DNA from 2 places in the Pullulanibacillus sp. KACC 23026 genome. Region 1 is predicted to be linked to the other one. Evidence: a T-box and tRNA genes for the amino acid it is inferred to sense, from the RefSeq annotation. Region 1 holds a T-box; the other holds one or more tRNA genes.
The links. A T-box is a leader RNA that pairs with one kind of tRNA and senses whether it is charged. The one in region 1 lies ahead of tyrS (tyrosine--tRNA ligase), so its partner is inferred to be a tRNA-Tyr.
Positions count from the first base shown of each region.

Region 2: it encodes a tRNA-Tyr, which carries the amino acid that the T-box ahead of tyrS (tyrosine--tRNA ligase) is inferred to sense. The anticodon was not compared.

Region 1 is NZ_CP119107.1:1,970,485-1,980,861, reverse strand. Features, by position in the region: gene PU629_RS09335 (hypothetical protein) at 1-668, opposite strand, end outside; gene PU629_RS09330 (DUF2785 domain-containing protein) at 1,343-2,188, opposite strand; gene PU629_RS09325 (hypothetical protein) at 2,444-2,839, opposite strand; gene tyrS (tyrosine--tRNA ligase) at 3,001-4,248, opposite strand; T-box leader at 4,291-4,503, opposite strand; gene PU629_RS09315 (class I SAM-dependent methyltransferase) at 4,690-5,472, opposite strand; gene PU629_RS09310 (NUDIX domain-containing protein) at 5,577-6,089, opposite strand; gene PU629_RS09305 (hypothetical protein) at 6,494-7,285, shown strand; gene PU629_RS09300 (YjcZ family sporulation protein) at 7,453-7,584, shown strand; gene PU629_RS22570 (CBO0543 family protein) at 7,768-8,280, shown strand; gene PU629_RS09295 (CBO0543 family protein) at 8,277-8,753, shown strand; gene PU629_RS09290 (GNAT family N-acetyltransferase) at 8,971-9,393, opposite strand; gene PU629_RS09285 (hypothetical protein) at 9,812-9,934, opposite strand; gene PU629_RS09280 (hypothetical protein) at 10,280-10,377, opposite strand, start outside.
Region 2 is NZ_CP119107.1:4,619,556-4,629,932, reverse strand. Features, by position in the region: rRNA gene PU629_RS21485 (16S ribosomal RNA) at 1-1,355, shown strand, start outside; rRNA gene PU629_RS21480 (23S ribosomal RNA) at 1,480-4,396, shown strand; rRNA gene rrf (5S ribosomal RNA) at 4,461-4,576, shown strand; tRNA gene PU629_RS21470 (tRNA-Asn) at 4,958-5,032, shown strand; tRNA gene PU629_RS21465 (tRNA-Thr) at 5,035-5,110, shown strand; gene PU629_RS21460 (hypothetical protein) at 5,372-5,521, shown strand; tRNA gene PU629_RS21455 (tRNA-Glu) at 5,765-5,839, shown strand; tRNA gene PU629_RS21450 (tRNA-Val) at 5,843-5,918, shown strand; tRNA gene PU629_RS21445 (tRNA-Tyr) at 5,928-6,012, shown strand; tRNA gene PU629_RS21440 (tRNA-Ala) at 6,035-6,110, shown strand; gene PU629_RS21435 (MarR family winged helix-turn-helix transcriptional regulator) at 6,806-7,270, opposite strand; gene rocF (arginase) at 8,004-8,900, shown strand; gene sigW (RNA polymerase sigma factor SigW) at 9,231-9,794, shown strand; gene PU629_RS21420 (anti-sigma factor) at 9,809-10,377, shown strand, end outside.

The DNA of each region.
Region 1 (10,377 bases):
TCGAGCTGCCAATCCCATAATTTACTTCTACTTCCTTCTAATTTTGCCCAATCCCCAAAAGTATTAGGTTGATGACCTGCCTCCATATACCAAGCTGTAACCATTGATAATCGTATCTGATCAAGACAATGCAGAGCATAGTAAATTTCTTTTCTCATAACTCTTCTATAGGCTTCGTGAACATAGGCAAAAAATTTGGTTCTCCAAATTTCTACTTCTTGAACACTTGGTTTATAGGACAAACTCATTGATTTTATTAAGGCATTCATAACAAGGCTTTTTGTATCCCTCACAATTTTAATGTCCTGCAGCCAAACAGATGGTTGAATATCTTTCGGTTTATAATAAAACGTGTCTACTTTTATGAAGCTCTCGTAATGAGCGATACTGTGTGTCGCCCAAGGCAAATCCTCATAAAACAGAACTGGCCCCCAATTTCGAGCTCTTTGTTTTTTATTTAACCTATACTTTTCAAACGCGTCATCTTTCACGACAATACGAAGATCAATATCAGAATATAAATCAGTCGTGTTATTTCCAACAGATCCACCATAAAAGATGGCCAGTATATTTTCATCACTAACTAAATCACATTCAATGGCTTTAATTAAACGTTGCCGATGATTAGGAATTTCTGAATCTCTTTGAAGCTTTGCCTCGAATCCCACACATTCTTATACAACTCCTTGTTTTATAAAATTGTTTGATTCGTATAAACTCGTTCATTTATTCAATTATTCCAAATCCTTAACTTGCAAAAAACGTGTACCGTTTGAGTTCAAACGATTCCGAGCCAACTCTCGGCCCCGTGCGAAGTTGGACATTCGCATCATTCGTTCCAAATATTATTTTAGTATTCTTCTGTAACTATCCTCTAATTCATGAATGTATTTATAATAGAAATGACTAAAAAGACTAGTAGGAAGTATCCTTTGTTTACTTTTCTATTTCTATCTCCAACTAAAAAGGATATAACCACGAGACAAATTATATAAATAATTGTGTACAGAATAATTATTAAAAATGCTAAATACCAATTATTTATTCCCAAATGGATGCCTTTTGTAATTAGACTTATTGTTATATACGACAAAAAAAGAGTTATTAGCTCAACCAAATTGCCTTCACTACGTTTAAATAGCCCCCGAAGTAAGTCACGAAACAACACTGCTTCCCCCCTACTAAAATCAGCTTAACTATTGTTATTTATATAAATGAATTTGAGTACTTTTCCTAATTTACTTTTAGCTTAGCATAAAAAATGACTTATTTCTAAAGATTTATAATTTTCGTAACAAATGGCAACGAATTTAGGAAAACAGCCAAATAAATTGAGGTTACCCTAAGCTCCATCTGATTGATACAATTGGTTGTGCCATTGTTCTAGAACATGAGCAACGTTGTCTCTCAAGCTTTTGCAGCAATCTTTAAACAGTAATCTAAAATAAAAAGTCCTGCAAAACTGACTGAAATTAGTCATTAGCCGAAAAAATGGCAAACTAAAACCTTCCTTTTTGAAGACTTCTTTTAATGAATCCGAAATCTCTAATAGCCAAGAACTCATTTCTTCTTGTGTAACACCCTTCTCCATAAGGGCTTCTATGACAAAGATAAGTCTTTCATCTTCATCATCAATATAGGGATGATTTCTTAACCTGTCTTTTAGTAAACACATTTTTATGGCTTTGAGATAGTCAGGCACATAGTCGATTCGAAACAAAGGATGCTTCACGGCTTCCGTTAGTAAATCAGAGCCGTGAGCCACACTATGTGCCCATCCCTTTCCCTCAACGTATCCACGAATATCTTCTTCAAGCTTTATGTACTCACAACTTTCTTCAATGATACGTTGAACCACACTTTCAGCTAAGAAACGAGTTTGTCTATCTTTTTCTAAGATAAGTGCCACAACCAACGATGAAAAAGAACGTGTGAAAACTGAATCGCTCTCTTTTTGTCTAATATCCATATACATTTTCTTTAGACAAACTTCTAAAATATATTCCATTTGTTTGATTGTTAAATAGTCATCTAAAATCAGCTTCCCAAAAGCATTATAAATTAGAGTATCACGTAATTCTGAATCAACTGCCCCGATATTGTCTAGCATTTCTTCAAGAAGAACATCTAAATCAATGTCTTTCAAGTTTCCGTCATTCCATGCCATAAGATCTGCTTTCAGTGACACAGGAATATCTCCCCTTCCACTTCTTTGAGTTGAGATGATGCTTTTAATTTCTTATTTTAGTAAGTCCAATGATATGTACTAGATTTTAAAGCAAAAATCTCTTTGTTTATTTTAATAAATTCACTCTAATATTACATAATATCCCAAAAATGATCCATGAATATTTCGAAGGCATTTTCTTCTCTCCACAATGCCCCTTGTCTGGTACAGTGCCCGCATCCCACATTCAGTTAACTGTTTATCCCATTTTGATTACTAATCCATATAGAAATCCGGCAAATTTGGTAGTCCATCAACCGATATTTTGGTTATAGAGAAAGTGTAGAACCCAGTCACATGAACATATAAGTCAACTGGCTTCCCATTGACCTTAGCTTTATAGTGGTTAACTTTCTTGTTATGATCCAATTCTTCTTCAATATCACTTATGTTCGGGTCTTTCGAGGAATTTTTGAAAAAATCAACTGTCAAAGTGTCTTTAGAAACAGATTGAATTTCAACGGGATTATGAATTAAATGATTTAAATCTCTTTTTATAAAAAACTGATCACCATTGAAAAAAGCTATCCACAAACTAAAACAGAAAAATAAAAAGCCAAGTCCTATAATTCCTACAATTAACCAAAGAACTGATTTCCCAACTCTACTCATTCTTTCACCCTTTATTGTTTATCAATTCTTGGTAAAATCTTGATTCGGATCGCTCGTTTTAAGCCCAAGGGACTGCAATTCAATACAAACCCAAAAAGCAAATAAAAAGCATAAACCAGCCAAACAATGTAAGTATACAAGGATTATTACCCCTAAGTTGTTTATTGCATTGTGATTCGAACCATTTTCCGTTTCCCTATTTGAATGATTAATCCCTCTTCTAAGCCCACCATTAATTGATTGTCTTTAACCTTAGTTTGATTCAAACGGACTCCTCCATTTTGAATCATTTTTCTTGCTGCCGTTTTGGACTCTATTAAATCGAGTGCCATAAGTAGATCACTAATAGGCATTTGCTTTGTTCCACTCCACTTAATAAGGGGAATAGTTTCAGGTATTGCCTTTTTTTGAAATACGTCTCTAAAATAGGTCTCGGCTTCTTCAGATTGTTCAACACCATGGTAAATGCTAACAATTGTCTTTGCTAAAAACATTTTGGCATCGCGAGGATGGAGCTTTCCATTTTTTAGCCCTTCTTTAATTTTATTTTTTTCTTCTAGTGTTAGATCGGTTACTAAATCAAAATATTTGGTTATGAGGACATCCGGAATGGACATTGTTTTTCCGTACATGTCATTAGGCTGATCGTCTACACCGATATAATTATTCTTTGACTTCGACATTTTATCTACGCCATCTAAGCCTTCAATTAATGGCAGTAATAGCACGACTTGTTTCTCTTCCCCAAAGTGCTCTTGTAAATGCCGACCCATTAATAGATTAAAGTGCTGATCAGTACCTCCGAGTTCGATATCCGTCTTAAGCGCTACTGAATCGTATCCTTGCATAAGCGGGTAAAAGAATTCATGAAGTGAAATCGGTTTACCCGAAGAGAACCGATTTGAAAAGTCATTTCGCTCCAACAACCGAGCAACCGTAATACTGGAGGAAAGATGAATGACATCTTCAAAATTCAACCGGGATAGCCATTCAGAATTATAATGAAGTTCAACTTTATCCATATCAAGAACCCTGCTGAATTGTTCGAAATAAGTCTTGGCGTTGTGCTTGACCTCCTCGTCAGTTAATTGTCTTCTCGTAGCTGTCTTATCTGTTGGATCACCAATTCTTCCGGTAAAATCACCGATTATCAATTGAATAATATGACCGTTTTCTTGGAACTGTTTTAGTTTGTTTAAGACAACCGTATGACCAAGATGAATATCGGGAGCAGAAGGATCAAGACCAAGCTTTACTCTAAGAGGTTTATTTGTGAGAAGAGAGCGAGCTAGTTTATTTTTCAATTCCAATTCTGGAATCATTTCATGGGACCCGTTTTTGTAAGTATTCAATTGCCTTTCGACTTCTAACTTTTGCTCGTTTGATAGTTGCTCAATAAAATTCTCCACTATAATTCCTCCATTTTTGCCAAAATTAAAACCACGCCCCTAAATAGGGACGTGGTTAACGCGGTACCACCCTAATTGAAGATTGCTCTTCCACTTCATAATGTAACGGTTTTAAGCCGTTCTTTGCTACCGAACACTTTTCACAAAGAAAGTTCAAGGAGGTAATTCACCTTTTATCTTTGTGCTAATTCTCACCGCCATTAGCTCTCTTGAACAGGGAGATAAAAAGTTACTGATTCCTATCATCACTTGTATTAATATTTCTAACATTTTAACACATTTAATTTAAAAAACAATCCCTGGATCTTTCCCCCTTTAGTTTATCGATATGATCCATGAAAAAATACCAAATGCTTAGAAACTGTACATTACAATTTCAGTTCAGGGTATTCTGTTCGATTGGAAAATAAAAGCACCTATTCCATTTTTTGTCTCACTCAATCAATCCATACTTGTCTTTATAGCTCTTGTTGCAATGAAACATTTAATATATTTATCTAATGGTCGACTTCCGCCAAAATCATCTTCATAAAAACCATTGAGTATAAACCCAGCATCCATTTGTCCTTGAATTTGATCTTCTAGCGTATGCCCAAACTCGATTGTTTTATTGGCTTTTATATAGTCTTCCTTTTCTTTTTCAGTGAGATTATCCAAGGATGATGAAGGAATAGAGTTTTTAACCACTAGATTTCCCTTCCTATCTTCTTCATCATCAAAAATAAAGAGGAGTGGGTTTGTAAAGCCGGAAATAAGAATCCCTTTGTTTTTTAAAACTCTTGATGCTTCTTTCCATACAGGATGGACGTCTTTTACAAAAAGATTTGATACAGGGTTTATAATCATATCAAATTCTTCATCCTCAAAATCTGAGAGGTCAGACATATCACCCTGAACAGTCCTTAAAATCAAACCGTTCCGTTCTGCGACAAATTCATCTTGTTCCAACTGCTTCCTAGAAATATCCGTAACGGTTACATCCGCTCCGGCTGCTGCTAATATCGGTCCTTGTTGGCCTCCACCAGAAGCTAGACATAATAGTTTAAGGCCTACGAGTGATTTTGGAAACCAACTTCTTGGTACAGGTTTTCCTGCCGTCACGGTAATCTCCCAATCACCTAATTTACTTTTTTCAATCATTTCCGTAGAAACAGCCCTTGTATAGACTGCTTGTTCTTCAACTTTCTTATCCCAAGCCTTACTATTCTGCTTAACCGTATCCATCTTAACTTCCTCCGCCTTAATTTTATCAAAAGAAAACTATTTCACTTTATTAGTCTAAAGCTTAATCCCTTTAAATGGACTCTGTCTCTTCCTTTTAGTCAAAGCTAAAACCCAAAAGTCTCATTGATGATTGACCATTGGATTTCTGGTTTAGATTCATTATTAGTCATCATGGCTCCAAGCAAAATGTTAGGAGTGTTGTTGGTATGAGTCAAATAGTGCTCAAGAGTTAAACCGATCATTTTTGAGGTATATAAACTTGATAACTCATTCTTAGATATCCAATATAGTTCCCCTTCATCAGAAGGCCTAACATTCATATGCCTTGTTTCTCCAAAGTAAACATATTGTTGACGTATTTCCCCGCTATTATTTTCAAGTAGTATGTAGTTAAGCTTAAAATTTTTAATGTCATCTTTTTTAATTCCTGTCTCTTCTTCAATTTCTCGGTAACTCGCTTCCATGGGATAATTCAATTCATTCGGTTCCATATGGCCTCCAATTCCACCCCAAAATTCAAAATGAAAGATTTTACTCTTAGCTTTCTTCATCATCAACACTCTGTCTTGGTGAATTAAGAAGGCCGTTGCCATTTGTCGAACTTCCACTTCTAACATCCCCTCTATACGTTAAAACTTCTTCCATGAAACCGAACTGTTAAAAATTATCCGGTGAGTTATTTTAATAGTATCATTATTCACTCGATATGTAAGCAACAAATGGCTTTTCTTGATGTAAAGGGCTCGTAAATCATTATCTAGGCATCTTGCAAAAAATCTAAACACTTTTCGGTACTGTTGATAAAAGTGATTTATGCCCCCATACAGCAAAAAGCTGTGGGAATTTCTTACATCCACCGTTTCAATTCCTTCAATTTTTGAAATTTCTTCTTCCACTACTAGACTACATTCAATTATTGTGACCCTCTTGCACAATAGCTCGCAATATTTCCACAATTGGTCTTGTTAGCCGGAATAGTTTGACCTTTTTATTCAGACATTAACTACTAGAGGTGATTTTGATGAATAAAACAGTTGTTTTTGCAATTGGTGCCTGCATTATGACTTTATATCTTATTTTTGGTTCATTAACTCACGCTAAGAGTCATTCTTACAATTCAACGAGTGAAAAAGAAATTTATGAAAAATACGCCGAACTTGAAAATAGATTAAATGATCTTGAGCCTCCAAAGCCAGTTACTATTCATAAGTCTCCACAGGAAAAAGAATGGGAGGGTAAATACCCTTCAACTACCTTTCCTATTTCTGAAGTCCTGAAAACGGGATCAAAAATCCCCTTCAATACAATTAAAAAGGATCCATCCTATGAGCGTCCTGTTTATCAAGAACAGTGGCACAGCACCTATGGAGGCGGGAGATGGAGTTCTATTCCGAGTAGGATTTATTTCGCACAACATCGTTTATTCCCCATCTATGATATTGGACTTTCGGGTTTATTTGATTTCGAACATAATATAGGAATTGATTTTCCAACCTTTCAAAATAAAACGGACCTTGACTTATATATTGTTGTGTTTCAAACAAACGTTACTGAAGTTTATACAAAAGGTAATCAAGTGATCGTTGTGGGAAATCCGCAACGTCATGGAGTTCAAGTTATCACTGTCAAAACAAAAGACATTCATCCATCTGATCTCAAGAAAATGTTACTTATTCAATTGGCAACCAATGGTTATGAACTCGATTATTCATTAATTGGTTACGAGCCTCCTAATTACTGGGCAGGGAGAGAATATCTAAATAAAAATAAGAAATGGTTTAAGAAACCGCTTTTTAATGACACACCTGAGTAAATAGGAGCATTTTTTCTTGTTATTAATGCTCATTAAATTCGTGTACCCATAACCTTTTGATCCATGTAGTAAAACAGTTTATTTTATTAATAAAAAACTTTTGTCCATATCCTTAATGGCGTATTTCCATATAGTAAATTATCTAAAGTGAAAGGTGGTGCTCTTAAATGGCTGGATATGGTGGAATGGGTGGCGGCTGCTGCTACGGCGGCGGTGGCTACGGAATGGGTGCAGGCTTTGCCCTAATTGTTGTACTGTTCATCCTCTTAATTATTGTTGGAGCTGCTTACGTCTATTAAGACTAATGCCTGGAGTCAAGTAGACCCTAATGTTTTCACCCTATAAAATGGTGTCCTAGTTCCTAGGATGCCTCTATTTATATTGTCATTCAGACTTAATTTCCCACTTTTCTTTTGTTACTTTTCTTAATTAGGTCAAGATTATAGATAGGATAAATTGGATAAATTAAAACTAAGTTGTTCATGAAAGGATTTTTAATGATGTCAGTTGATTATTTAATAATGCTTATAATGTGGGTTAGCAGTCTTCTTTCATATGTGGTAATAGTTCCAAAAAAACGTAGACGGAGATTTCTATTTGCGTTTCTTATGTGTCAAACCTTAATGTGGCTAAATTCTTTGATACATGTTAATTTACATTTGTATTCATTTCCAGTACGGGAATTACCAAAAGCAACAGATATCTCCTTAACAACTGACTACTTTTTTTATCCTTTTGTTTGTGGTTATTACATGATCTTTGAACCAAAGAAAAATTTGATTATCCGACTCATTTATTTAGCTGCCTGGATTTCAGTTGTAGTTATTTTCGATGTTCTTTTGGAAAAAAATACAAATTTAATCAATTACATAAACTATGCCTGGTACTGGACATGGCTAGATTTTTTTGGTTTATACGCCATTACTAATTTGATATATAAATGGTTTTTTAAAAAGCACTCTCTATTCCAGAGTGACAAGCAGGTCCTTCTATGAGAAACGAAGTATTTATTTTAATTATTTTATGGATCATCGCAATTGGATTCGTGTTTATCATTCCTAAAAATAAGTGGCGATTAGCAGTTGTCGCTTTTTTGTTTAAACAAGCCATTACCTGGGTAACAGGTTTAATCGTTATTGAGTTTGGCTTGATCAGCTATCCAGTCCGTTTTTTTCCCGAGGTTAATCGGTCAAGCTTTAGCTACGAATATTTTTTTTACCCAATCATTTGTAGTATTTTTAATGTGTTTTATCCAAATGATCATAATAAAATAATAAAGTTTCTATACTACTGCTCATTTTGCACGGTTCTAACTGTGAGCGAAGTGATCTTCGAGAAATACACAAAGCTCATTACTTATGTGCATTGGACCTGGTATTTTACATGGATGAGTTTATTTTTAACTTTTATGGCCACTCGATGGTTCTGTATATGGTTTTTTAAAGGGATTTCACAGGAATTTGACTAAAATCACCATAATTGTCTAGAGGTCGGCATGCTCGCTAAGACATTTGATGTAAAAAAGCTTTCTTATTGAATCATTTTTTTACCCTAATTTACATTCAAATCACCTATTGCCTCAACCGAATAATAAAAGGGATATACCGTTATTATCCAAACTGAACCACTTGCTGAATAAGAAAACAGCGATACCTTATCAAGTATCGCACTTGTTTCTTTAACTACTATTTGCTAAGTCTTTTTTGTAAAAAATATTGATTAAATCCTTTTGGATGATCCTCAAGAATACCAAAAACCTCATAACCATTTTTTTTATAGAAATCAGGTGCTTGAAAACTAAATGTATCTAGATAAATTAACCTACACCCTTTTTCTTTTGCGAATCCCTCCATTTTATTCAATAGTTCGCTGCCGTACCCTTTCCCTCTGACGCTCTGATCAACCCACAAAAAATCAATATGTAAATGGTCCCAAAACATGTTTCCAGTAATTCCACCAACAATTTTTCTATCATCATCTTTTATAATAAAACTTATGTTTTCATTTGGCGTTTTAAGATCATCTGGGAGTTTTTCCATATTGTATTCAATTAACTTTTTTCGAATAAACTCGCTCTCACTCTGGTCCCATTGTTGAATTATTTCCAATTCTCCTCATCCCCTTTATAACTAGTAGAAGTTAATTATAACCTTAATTTCACATATTTTGTAAAAATTTCACTTTGACTAACTACCGATTTGTTCTACAAGAAAAAGTGCGGCAACCGATCAGACATTTTTGGCGTTCATCCCCTCGTTGAACGCCCTTCTTGCCTGCTCTCAACCCTATTTTGGCGTTCATCCCCTCGATGAACGCCCTTCCGGCTGCCTCATCCACTTATTTTGGCGTTCATTCCCTTGATGAACGCCCTTCCGGCTGCCTCATCCACTTATTTTGGCGTTCATCCCCTTGATGAACGCCCTTACCGCTGCCTCATCCACTTATTTTGGCGTTCATCCCCTTGATGAACGCCCTTACAGCTGCCTCACTCCCTCTTTTTGGCGTTCATACCCTCGATGAACGCCCTTACTGCTGCTTCATCCACTTATTTTGGCGTTCATCCCCTTGATGAACGCCCTTCTTGCCTGCTCTCAACCCTATTTTGGCGTTCATACCCTTGATGAACGCCCTTACTGCTGCCTCATCCACTTATTTTGGCGTTCATCCCCTTGATGAACACCCTTACAGCTGCCTCACTCCCTCTTTTTGGCGTTCATACCCTCGATGAACGCCCTTACAGCTGCCTCATCCACTTATTTTGGCGTTCATACCTTTGATGAACGCCCTTACAGCTGCCTCATCCACTTATTTTGGCGTTCATCCCCTTGATGAACGCCCTTACAGCTGCCTCATCCACTTATTTTGGCGTTCATACCTTTGATGAACGCCCTTACAGCTGCCTCATCCACTTATTTTGGCGTTCATCCCCTCGATGAACGCCCTTACTGCTGCCTCACTCCCTCTTTTTGGCGTTCATACCCTCGATGAACGCCCTTACTGCTGCTTCATCCACTTATTTTGGCGTTCATCCCCTTGATGAACGCCCTTCTTGCCTGCTCTCAACCCTATTTTGGCGTTCATACCCTTGATGA
Region 2 (10,377 bases), 2.2 Mb from region 1:
ATGGTGTCAATGTAAAAGATGGTTCTGCCATCACTTACAGATGGGCCCGCGGCGCATTAGCTAGTTGGTGGGGTAATAGCCTACCAAGGCGACGATGCGTAGCCGACCTGAGAGGGTGATCGGCCACACTGGGACTGAGACACGGCCCAGACTCCTACGGGAGGCAGCAGTAGGGAATCTTCGGCAATGGACGAAAGTCTGACCGAGCAACGCCGCGTGAGCGATGAAGGTCTTCGGATCGTAAAGCTCTGTTGTCAGAGAAGAACAAGTGATAGAGGAAATGCTATCGCCTTGACGGTATCTGACCAGAAAGCCCCGGCTAACTACGTGCCAGCAGCCGCGGTAATACGTAGGGGGCAAGCGTTGTCCGGAATTATTGGGCGTAAAGCGCGCGCAGGCGGCTTCTTAAGTCTGATGTGAAAGCCCACGGCTCAACCGTGGAGGGTCATTGGAAACTGGGGAGCTTGAGTGCAGAAGAGGAGAGTGGAATTCCACGTGTAGCGGTGAAATGCGTAGATATGTGGAGGAACACCAGTGGCGAAAGCGGCTCTCTGGTCTGTAACTGACGCTGAGGCGCGAAAGCGTGGGGAGCAAACAGGATTAGATACCCTGGTAGTCCACGCCGTAAACGATGAGTGCTAGGTGTTGGAGGGGCCACCCTTCAGTGCTGACGTTAACACATTAAGCACTCCGCCTGGGGAGTACGGCCGCAAGGCTGAAACTCAAAGGAATTGACGGGGGCCCGCACAAGCAGTGGAGCATGTGGTTTAATTCGAAGCAACGCGAAGAACCTTACCAGGTCTTGACATCCTCTGACCACCCTAGAGATAGGGCTTTCCCCTTCGGGGGACAGAGTGACAGGTGGTGCATGGTTGTCGTCAGCTCGTGTCGTGAGATGTTGGGTTAAGTCCCGCAACGAGCGCAACCCTTGATCTTAGTTGCCAGCATTCAGTTGGGCACTCTAAGGTGACTGCCGGTGACAAACCGGAGGAAGGTGGGGATGACGTCAAATCATCATGCCCCTTATGACCTGGGCTACACACGTGCTACAATGGGTGGTACAAAGGGCAGCGAAACCGCGAGGTCGAGCGAATCCCATAAAGCCACTCTCAGTTCGGATTGCAGGCTGCAACTCGCCTGCATGAAGCCGGAATTGCTAGTAATCGCGGATCAGCATGCCGCGGTGAATACGTTCCCGGGCCTTGTACACACCGCCCGTCACACCACGAGAGTTTGTAACACCCGAAGTCGGTGAGGTAACCGTAAGGAACCAGCCGCCGAAGGTGGGACAGATGATTGGGGTGAAGTCGTAACAAGGTAGCCGTATCGGAAGGTGCGGCTGGATCACCTCCTTTCTAAGGAAACGATTCTTAGCGTTAGGTGCTTTTGGTTATTTGTTTGGTTTTGAGTGTGTGAACACTCGAAATCGTCCCTTGAAAACTGGATAATGAAGTGCAAACAAGACATTAATTATAACAAGGTTAAGCGAATAAGAGCGCACGGTGGATGCCTTGGCACTAGGAGCCGATGAAGGACGGAACGAACACCGATATGCTTCGGGGAGCTGTAAGTAGGCTTTGATCCGGAGATTTCCGAATGGGGAAACCCACTGCCCTGAACGGGCAGTATCCTTACCTGAATACATAGGGTATGGAAGGCAGACCTGGGGAACTGAAACATCTAAGTACCCAGAGGAAGAGAAAGCAAATGCGATTCCCTTAGTAGTGGCGAGCGAAACGGGAACAGCCCAAACCAAGAGGCTTGCCTCTTGGGGTTGTAGGACACTCATCCCGGAAGGGGAGCTGTAGACGAACCGGTTTGGAAAGGCCGGCCAGAGAAGGTAACAGCCCTGTAGTCGAAACAGACCCCCAACCTGAGTGGATCCTGAGTACGGCGGGACACGTGAAACCCCGTCGGAATCCGGGAGGACCATCTCCCAAGGCTAAATACTCCCTAGTGACCGATAGTGAACCAGTACCGTGAGGGAAAGGTGAAAAGCACCCCGGAAGGGGAGTGAAAGAGATCCTGAAACCGTGTGCTTACAAGTAGTCGAAGTCCTTTTATGGATGACGGCGTACCTTTTGTAGAATGGACCGGCGAGTTACGATCTTAAGCAAGGTTAAGTTGAAGAGACGGAGCCAGAGCGAAAGCGAGTCTGAATAGGGCGATAGTTTAAGGTTGTAGACCCGAAACCGTGTGATCTACCCATGTCCAGGGTGAAGTTCAGGTAACACTGAATGGAGGCCCGAACCCACGCACGTTGAAAAGTGCGGGGATGAGGTGTGGGTAGGGGTGAAATGCCAATCGAACTCGGAGATAGCTGGTTCTCCCCGAAATAGCTTTAGGGCTAGCCTCGAGGGAAGAGACTTGGAGGTAGAGCACTGATTGAGTGAGGGGCCCCCACAGGGTTACCGAGTTCAGTCAAACTCCGAATGCCAAGGACTCATCCTCGGGAGTCAGACGGCGAGTGATAAGATCCGTCGTCGAGAGGGAAACAGCCCAGACCATCAGCTAAGGTCCCCAAGTATACGTTAAGTGGCAAAGGATGTGGCGTTGCCCAGACAACCAGGATGTTGGCTTAGAAGCAGCCACCATTTAAAGAGTGCGTAATAGCTCACTGGTCGAGTGGCGCTGCGCCGAAAATGTAACGGGGCTAAACGTATCACCGAAGCTATGGATCCCAATGGGATGGTAGGGGAGCGTTCTAAGGGCAGAGAAGGTAAACTGGAAGGTTTACTGGAGCGCTTAGAAGTGAGAATGCCGGTATGAGTAACGAAAAGAGGGGTGAGAATCCCCTCCGTCGAAAGCCTAAGGGTTCCTGAGGAAGGTTCGTCCGCTCAGGGTTAGTCGGGACCTAAGCCGAGGCCGGAAGGCGTAGGCGATGGACAACAGGTTGATATTCCTGTACCACCAGGAGACGTTTGAGCAATGGGGGGACGCAGGAAGGCAAGGCAAGCGCGCTGATGGATATGCGCGTCCAAGCAGTAAGGCTGAAGGTGAGGCAAATCCCGCCTTCATAAGGCTGAGCTGTGATGGGGAGGGAATTTTAGTACCGAAGTGCCCGTGCTTACACTGCCAAGAAAAGCCTCTAGCGAGTCTCAAGGTGCCCGTACCCCAAACCGACACAGGTAGGCGAGGAGAGAATCCTAAGACGCTCGGGAGAACTCTCGTTAAGGAACTCGGCAAAATGACCCCGTAACTTCGGGAGAAGGGGTGCTTGGCGGGGTGAATAGCCCTGCTGAGCCGCAGTGAAAAGATCCAAGCGACTGTTTAGCAAAAACACAGGTCTCTGCTAAACCGAAAGGTGATGTATAGGGGCTGACACCTGCCCGGTGCTGGAAGGTTAAGAGGAGGGGTTATCCTTTTAGGAGAAGCTCTGAATTGAAGCCCCAGTAAACGGCGGCCGTAACTATAACGGTCCTAAGGTAGCGAAATTCCTTGTCGGGTAAGTTCCGACCCGCACGAAAGGTGCAACGACTTGGATACTGTCTCAACGAGAGACCCGGTGAAATTATAGTACCTGTGAAGATGCAGGTTACCCGCGACAGGACGGAAAGACCCCATGGAGCTTTACTGCAGCTTGATATTGGATGTCTGTATCGATTGTATAGGATAGGTAGGAGCCTTTGAAGCCGGACCGCCAGGTTCGGTGGAGGCGTCGGTGGAATACTACCCTTTCGGTATGGACATTCTAACCCGGGACCGTAATCCGGTTCGGAGACAGTGTCAGGTGGGCAGTTTGACTGGGGCGGTCGCCTCCTAAAGAGTAACGGAGGCGCCCAAAGGTTCCCTCAGAATGGTTGGAAATCATTCGCAGAGTGTAAAGGCACAAGGGAGCTTGACTGCGAGACCTACAAGTCGAGCAGGGACGAAAGTCGGGCTTAGTGATCCGGTGGCGCCGCATGGAAGGGCCATCGCTCAACGGATAAAAGCTACCCTGGGGATAACAGGCTTATCTCCCCCAAGAGTCCACATCGACGGGGAGGTTTGGCACCTCGATGTCGGCTCATCGCATCCTGGGGCTGAAGTGGGTCCCAAGGGTTGGGCTGTTCGCCCATTAAAGCGGTACGCGAGCTGGGTTCAGAACGTCGTGAGACAGTTCGGTCCCTATCCGTCGCGGGCGTTGGAAATTTGAGAGGAGCTGTCCTTAGTACGAGAGGACCGGGATGGACACACCGCTGGTGTCCCAGTTGTTCCGCCAGGAGCACCGCTGGGTAGCTATGTGTGGACGGGATAAGTGCTGAAAGCATCTAAGCATGAAGCCCCCCTCAAGATGAGATTTCCCATGACTTTAAGTCAGTAAGATCCCTTAGAGATGATGAGGTAGATAGGTCCGAGGTGGAAGTGCGGCAACGCATGGAGCTGACGGATACTAATCGATCGAGGGCTTAACCTTAAATTATTGTTTGTTTGACTTCCTATCTAGTTTTGAAGGTATGATCCTTCAATTGAATACTTTGTCCGGTGGTTATGGCGAAGAGGTCACACCCGTTCCCATCCCGAACACGGCCGTTAAGCTCTTCAGCGTCGATGGTAGTTGGGGGCTTCCCCCTGCAAGAGTAGAACGCCGCCGGGCAAAATATTTTTAAATTTTATGTACAACCGTGTTGTTTCTGTGCTATAATTATTTATGTCAGATAATTTGTTTTTCTTTTAACCAAATTATTCCGCAGTAGCTCAGTGACGAGCATAGCTCCTTTGAATAAGCTGCGAGTTGTCCCGACGCATATGCTTCTAAGATCAAACTAGAAGAGGAAGGGACAGGTACCACATCAATAACAAAGAATAATCCATATTTTAACCAAATTATTCCGCAGTAGCTCAGTGACGAGCATAGCTCCTTTGGATAAGCTGCGAGTTGTCCCGACGCATATGCTGCTTCTAAGATTAAACTAGAAGAGGAAGGGACAGGTACCACATCAATAACAAAGAATAATCCATAGTTTAACCAAATTATTCCGCAGTAGCTCAGTGGTAGAGCAATCGGCTGTTAACCGATCGGTCGTAGGTTCGAGTCCTACCTGCGGAGCCACTGCTTCCATAGCTCAGCAGGTAGAGCGCTTCCATGGTAAGGAAGAGGTCGCAGGTTCAAATCCTGTTGGAAGCTCCATTAAATAGCTTATAATACCGGGGTTTTTCGCTTATGCGAAGCCCCGGTTTTTGCATGTCTGGATCTCATAAAAATACTAAAATACATCTTAATAGGAAAAGTTTACTGTAACAGGCAACGTCCAAATTTAGAGTGGCATAAGCATATATTAGTTTTTCTGAAAAATATCATCTTAAATGGAAACCTATTCAAGCTATTTTTTTCTTCCCTTAGGATAATCTAAAAAAGTACTGATTAATTCGAGAATGGGGGAAGATAGTAATGTCAAAAGCCTGGGTGCCAATTGTAGCCTCTATAGGAATTGGGGCAATGGCTTATCAACTAATGAAACCTCAGAATAAGTTTTCTGGTTTGATAAAACATCGAATGGATCGAATGGCTGAAGAAAAAGAAGTGTTTCCAAATAGCTAATGACAATTTAGGTGCCCGTATTTTAGGCACCTTGATTTTATAGTTTATGAAAAGATGAGCTAACTCTTCATTTAAATAATGGGATTTCGCACAAAAGAATACGGGATAAAGAAAGATAAGTTTATGAGGCCTTTAAGCTGTTGTTTGTTTTTACTATGAAGTTACGGAAGAATTAATTTTTATCTAAAAAGGCTTTACTTTTTTGTGATAATAAAATATAATAAAAAGCGTCGGTTTAATAGCGGCCCCTTGGTCAAGCGGTTAAGACACCGCCCTTTCACGGCGGTAACACGGGTTCGAATCCCGTAGGGGTCACCATTTGGAGGATTAGCTCAGCTGGGAGAGCACCTGCCTTACAAGCAGGGGGTCGGCGGTTCGATCCCGTCATCCTCCACCATCATAATATGGAGGGATAGCGAAGCGGCCAAACGCGACGGACTGTAAATCCGTTCCCGACGGGTTCGAAGGTTCGAATCCTTCTCCCTCCACCATTTAAACAAATAAATAGTATATGGGGCCTTAGCTCAGCTGGGAGAGCGCCTGCTTTGCACGCAGGAGGTCAGCGGTTCGATCCCGCTAGGCTCCACCAATTGTAACTTTAAACACTGTTTAAAGTTTTTTTGCTTTTTTGGAACTGTCAATCAACGTGTGGTGAATAAATTTAAGGATCCAATATCTGACTCTCCACCGTGCTGGACATCTGGTTTCTTGATATCAATGAAGTTTTAGCTTTTCCGGGATGTGGCGGGTATCAGATCTGTTAATTAAGCTATTGCCTGGTTCGTTTTGTGTCCCTAGGCTAGAATAAGGACACAATGTCCGCAACCATGGAAAAAGCTTGGGGTTATTCCCAAGCTTTTGTCTTTAATAGGTTTTTCTTGTATAAGTTCATTAGACGCTAAAGCGGGTTTGATAAATAAGCGGAGATATTTCTCTTATTTTCGAAATAGCGCAGAAAATGGCTTAAATAGACGGAGATATTCCGCCTATTGACTCCAGGAAGCGTGGATCGAAGTCATTTTTCCCTGCTTAACCGGAAAAACTCCGCTTATTTCAGGTAATTCAAAAAGGACACCTAATAATAAAAGGGTCAAGATGTTTTTTAGGTTGCGATTTTGCTGGATAATAGAGGGAAATAAGAGACCAAATCGTCTGGGCTGCGATTTGGTCTGCTGCTTTAGCATACGATTTGATGGAACTTCTTAATTTTTAAGTGTGGTTTTATATTCTAAAGATCAGCTTCAACGCATGCCGTTAATTGACTAATAACTGTAACTGGTTGTTTTAATAACCGCTTTCGATTAGGTTATTTAATAGTTCTTTTTGAATGCGAAGTAATGATTTAATATCTTCATCAGCCATATTTTCTAATGCAGAAAGCATCGCTTTATAAGATATGGAATTCTTACTTGATTTCTTTGATACTTCTTCGCCTTTGGCTGTTAGCTTTAACTTTACTTCCCTTCTGTCATCTTCAGAAAATTTTCTTTCCACTAAACCCATATTAACTAATTTATCAACTCCAACGCTAATCGTACTTTTTGATGAAATAAGCCTTTCAACCAACTCTTGTTGCGTTAATTCTGGAAATGTAAATAAAGTATTAAGTATAGATAATTGTTGTAATGTCAGCCCAAAATTTTCAGCATTCTTTTTCGTGAATTTAGCTGTTGTCTTGTTAATAGCCCAGAATGATTGATAAACCTCCTGTACTTGTCTAACTTTCGGGTCTTTAAAATCTAAGTCCATATAAATCACTCCTAAGCAAATAGTTCATGTGTGAACTGTTTGGTTATGAACTATTTTACATTAGGAAATTGTAAAAATAAACCTTTCAGCATAAACTGTAATTCAAGTGAAAAGAATTCATCTGATTTATTATTTACTAGTCTGAGTAGTATTTAATAAAAAATCTTGAAGTGTATGATTATATTTTTCTTGTTTATTTAGCCCATGGTTGACGTCTTTAATTAGCTGATTTTATTTTATCGTAAAAGGTTTGAACGGTTTGACAAGGGGTATATGGGTCTTTTGTCCTTTGGATTAATAAAATGGGTGTAGTGATTTTTGTGAAACAATTGGCTTTTCCTGATTAGAAAAAACCAAAATAAAAAGGGTTCTATCGCTAGGATAGAACCCCATGAAAGGGTTAAGCTTCTGAGGACGTTCGGTAAGTGTCTTTTGGAGACCCTTCTTTCTTAAAAGAGATTATTGGTTTTAATGGTCAAAGTGACTTTTACAAGTACGCTTTTCCAACGGAACCATCTCCCTAAGATCCGAGTGTCTTTCACTTGCGCCCTTTCATAACTTAGAATGTCCTTTTAAAAAAGAAAGTATACACACGAATTTAATTTTTTTGGAGTGTGTTTTAATTCAGTTGGGAAACAGGGTTCCAAAGCCAATTTATTACATGTAGAATAGATATTAGATGCCTCACTTAGCAATAAGCTGCAGTTAAACGGCTAAAAATAGGAGGTTGGCTATGAATAGACACATTTCAGTGATTGGAGTCCCAATGGATTTGGGGCAATCAAGACGTGGTGTAGATATGGGCCCAAGCGCCATGCGCTATGCCGGATTAATACAGCGGTTAGAATCGTTGGGTTATGAAATTGAGGATTGCGGAGATGTGACGATTGGACGGCCAGAAAAGTCCTCTAGTATTAAAGGGTTAAAAAATTTAAAAGCGGTTTCAGAGGCGAATCAACAATTAGCACAAATTGTTGAAGGAGAAGTTAACAAAGGTCGTTTTCCGTTAGTTTTAGGCGGCGACCACAGTATTGCTATTGGAACACTAGCCGGTGTTTCAAAGTCATATCAGAATTTGGGAGTTATCTGGTATGATGCTCATGTTGATCTTAATACGGCTGAGACATCCCCAAGCGGGAACATTCATGGAATGCCGTTAGCTGCGAGCATGGGGCTTGGCGATTCGTCCTTGATTAACATTGGAGGTTATGCCCCAAAAGTAAAGCCCGAGAACATCGTCATCATTGGTGCGCGTTCCATTGACGAAGGCGAGCGCGAGCTTATTAAGAGAACGAACATTAAGGTTTATACCATGCACGAAATTGATAAAATAGGAATGACAGCAGTCATAAAAGAGACGGTGGATTATCTGAAGGATAGGACCGATGGCATTCATCTAAGCTTTGATTTAGATAGTCTTGATCCCTCTGAAGCTCCTGGTGTCGGAACACCTGTGATTGGCGGTGTGACTTATCGAGAAAGCCATCTCGCTCTAGAAATGTTTGCTCAAGCAAATGTGATCACATCAGCAGAATTTGTGGAAGTGAATCCAATCCTTGATGACAAGAACAAAACGGGGACATTAGCTGTCGATTTGACAGCCTCGCTATTCGGTGAAAAGCTGTTATAAGGAAGCTTTCTTTAAAGAACCAAGGGTCTATTCCTCGGTTCTTTTTTTGTACTATTGAAAAAGCTGTACAGATTTGCGTTTGAAACGCTGCCCGGTTAAAGGAATGGGACTTCGTGCAGCGCGTCCGCATAAGAGTCTTTTCCGGCGTGTATTCCAAAAAAAGCTTTTTCCAAGTGGCATGGCCATTAATATTTATAGATAAGAGAAAGATTTCCAAAAAATCCTTTACACTTTTTCCCTATTTGCAAGGAGAATTTGTTAAACTTATTTTGAAACCTTTTGTTTTTTGATTTCGTATTAGTAATGCCACTGGAATGGGGCCGTGTCAAAATGAATGATGACGTGAGAGAAATTATTATGGATTTGAGGAAGGGTAATCAGGAGGCTTTTCGAGAACTGGTAGACCTTTATAAAAGACAGGTCTATGCCATTTGCCTGAGATTAGTTCATTTACCCACAGAGGCTGAGGACTTAGCCCAAGAGGCCTTTTTACGAGCTTATTCAAACATCGATAGTTATGATATAGATAAAAAGTTTTCAACATGGCTGTATCGGATTGCAACCAATATTTCAATTGATTACTTAAGAAAGCGTCGCCCGAGTGTCTATTTGGATGCGGAGGTTCCGGGAACAGAGGGGGTCACCCTGCAGTCTCAACTGTCGGCAGAGGATTTGAGCCCTGACGAAGAAGCGGTTAAGTCTGAAGAAAGACAAGACCTCTACAATGCCATTGAGTCACTTCCGGTCAAATATCGATCAGCTATTATCTTAAAGTATGTGGATGATTTAAGTCTCAATGAAATTAGCGAGATATTAGAGCTTCCTGTTGCTACAGTCAAAACGCATATTCACCGGGGCAGAGAAGCCCTGCGGAAACGTCTGGTGAAGCACTAAGTGAGGTGAGGGTCATGGCTTGTTCAGAAGAAAGACTGAAAACGATTCATCATATAATTGATGGTGAGGCAACCGAACAAGAAATCCATGAGTTAAAAACACATATATTGAGCTGTGCAAGCTGTCGGGAAGTCTATGAAAGCCTAGTGGAACTTGACCAAGAGCTTAATCAGTTTGCGCTTCCTGAGGTATCAATTCATTTTACAGATAAGGTCATGAATCAATTGCCAAAGCCTGTACAAAGACAGCGATCATTTGTTAATTGGTTGAAGAGACATCCGGTTGTCGTATCAGCTGCTTGTTTTTTGCTCCTTATGTTAGGGTATGTTTTCTCACTCGGACAAGATCAAGCATTTCAGGCAAAAGTTGTTAAAGGGAATGGGCAGTTGGCTTATTCAGGTCACCACACTGTTGTGGTTCCAAAGGATCAAGTCATTAAAGGTGATTTAGTGATTAAGAACGGGGATGTCAAGATTGAAGGTAAGGTAGATGGCAATGTCATTCTCGTTAACAGTCACTCTCTTATGGCTTCTGCTGGAGAAGTGACAGGTCATGTTGAACGCGTCAATCGAGCGGTTGGTTG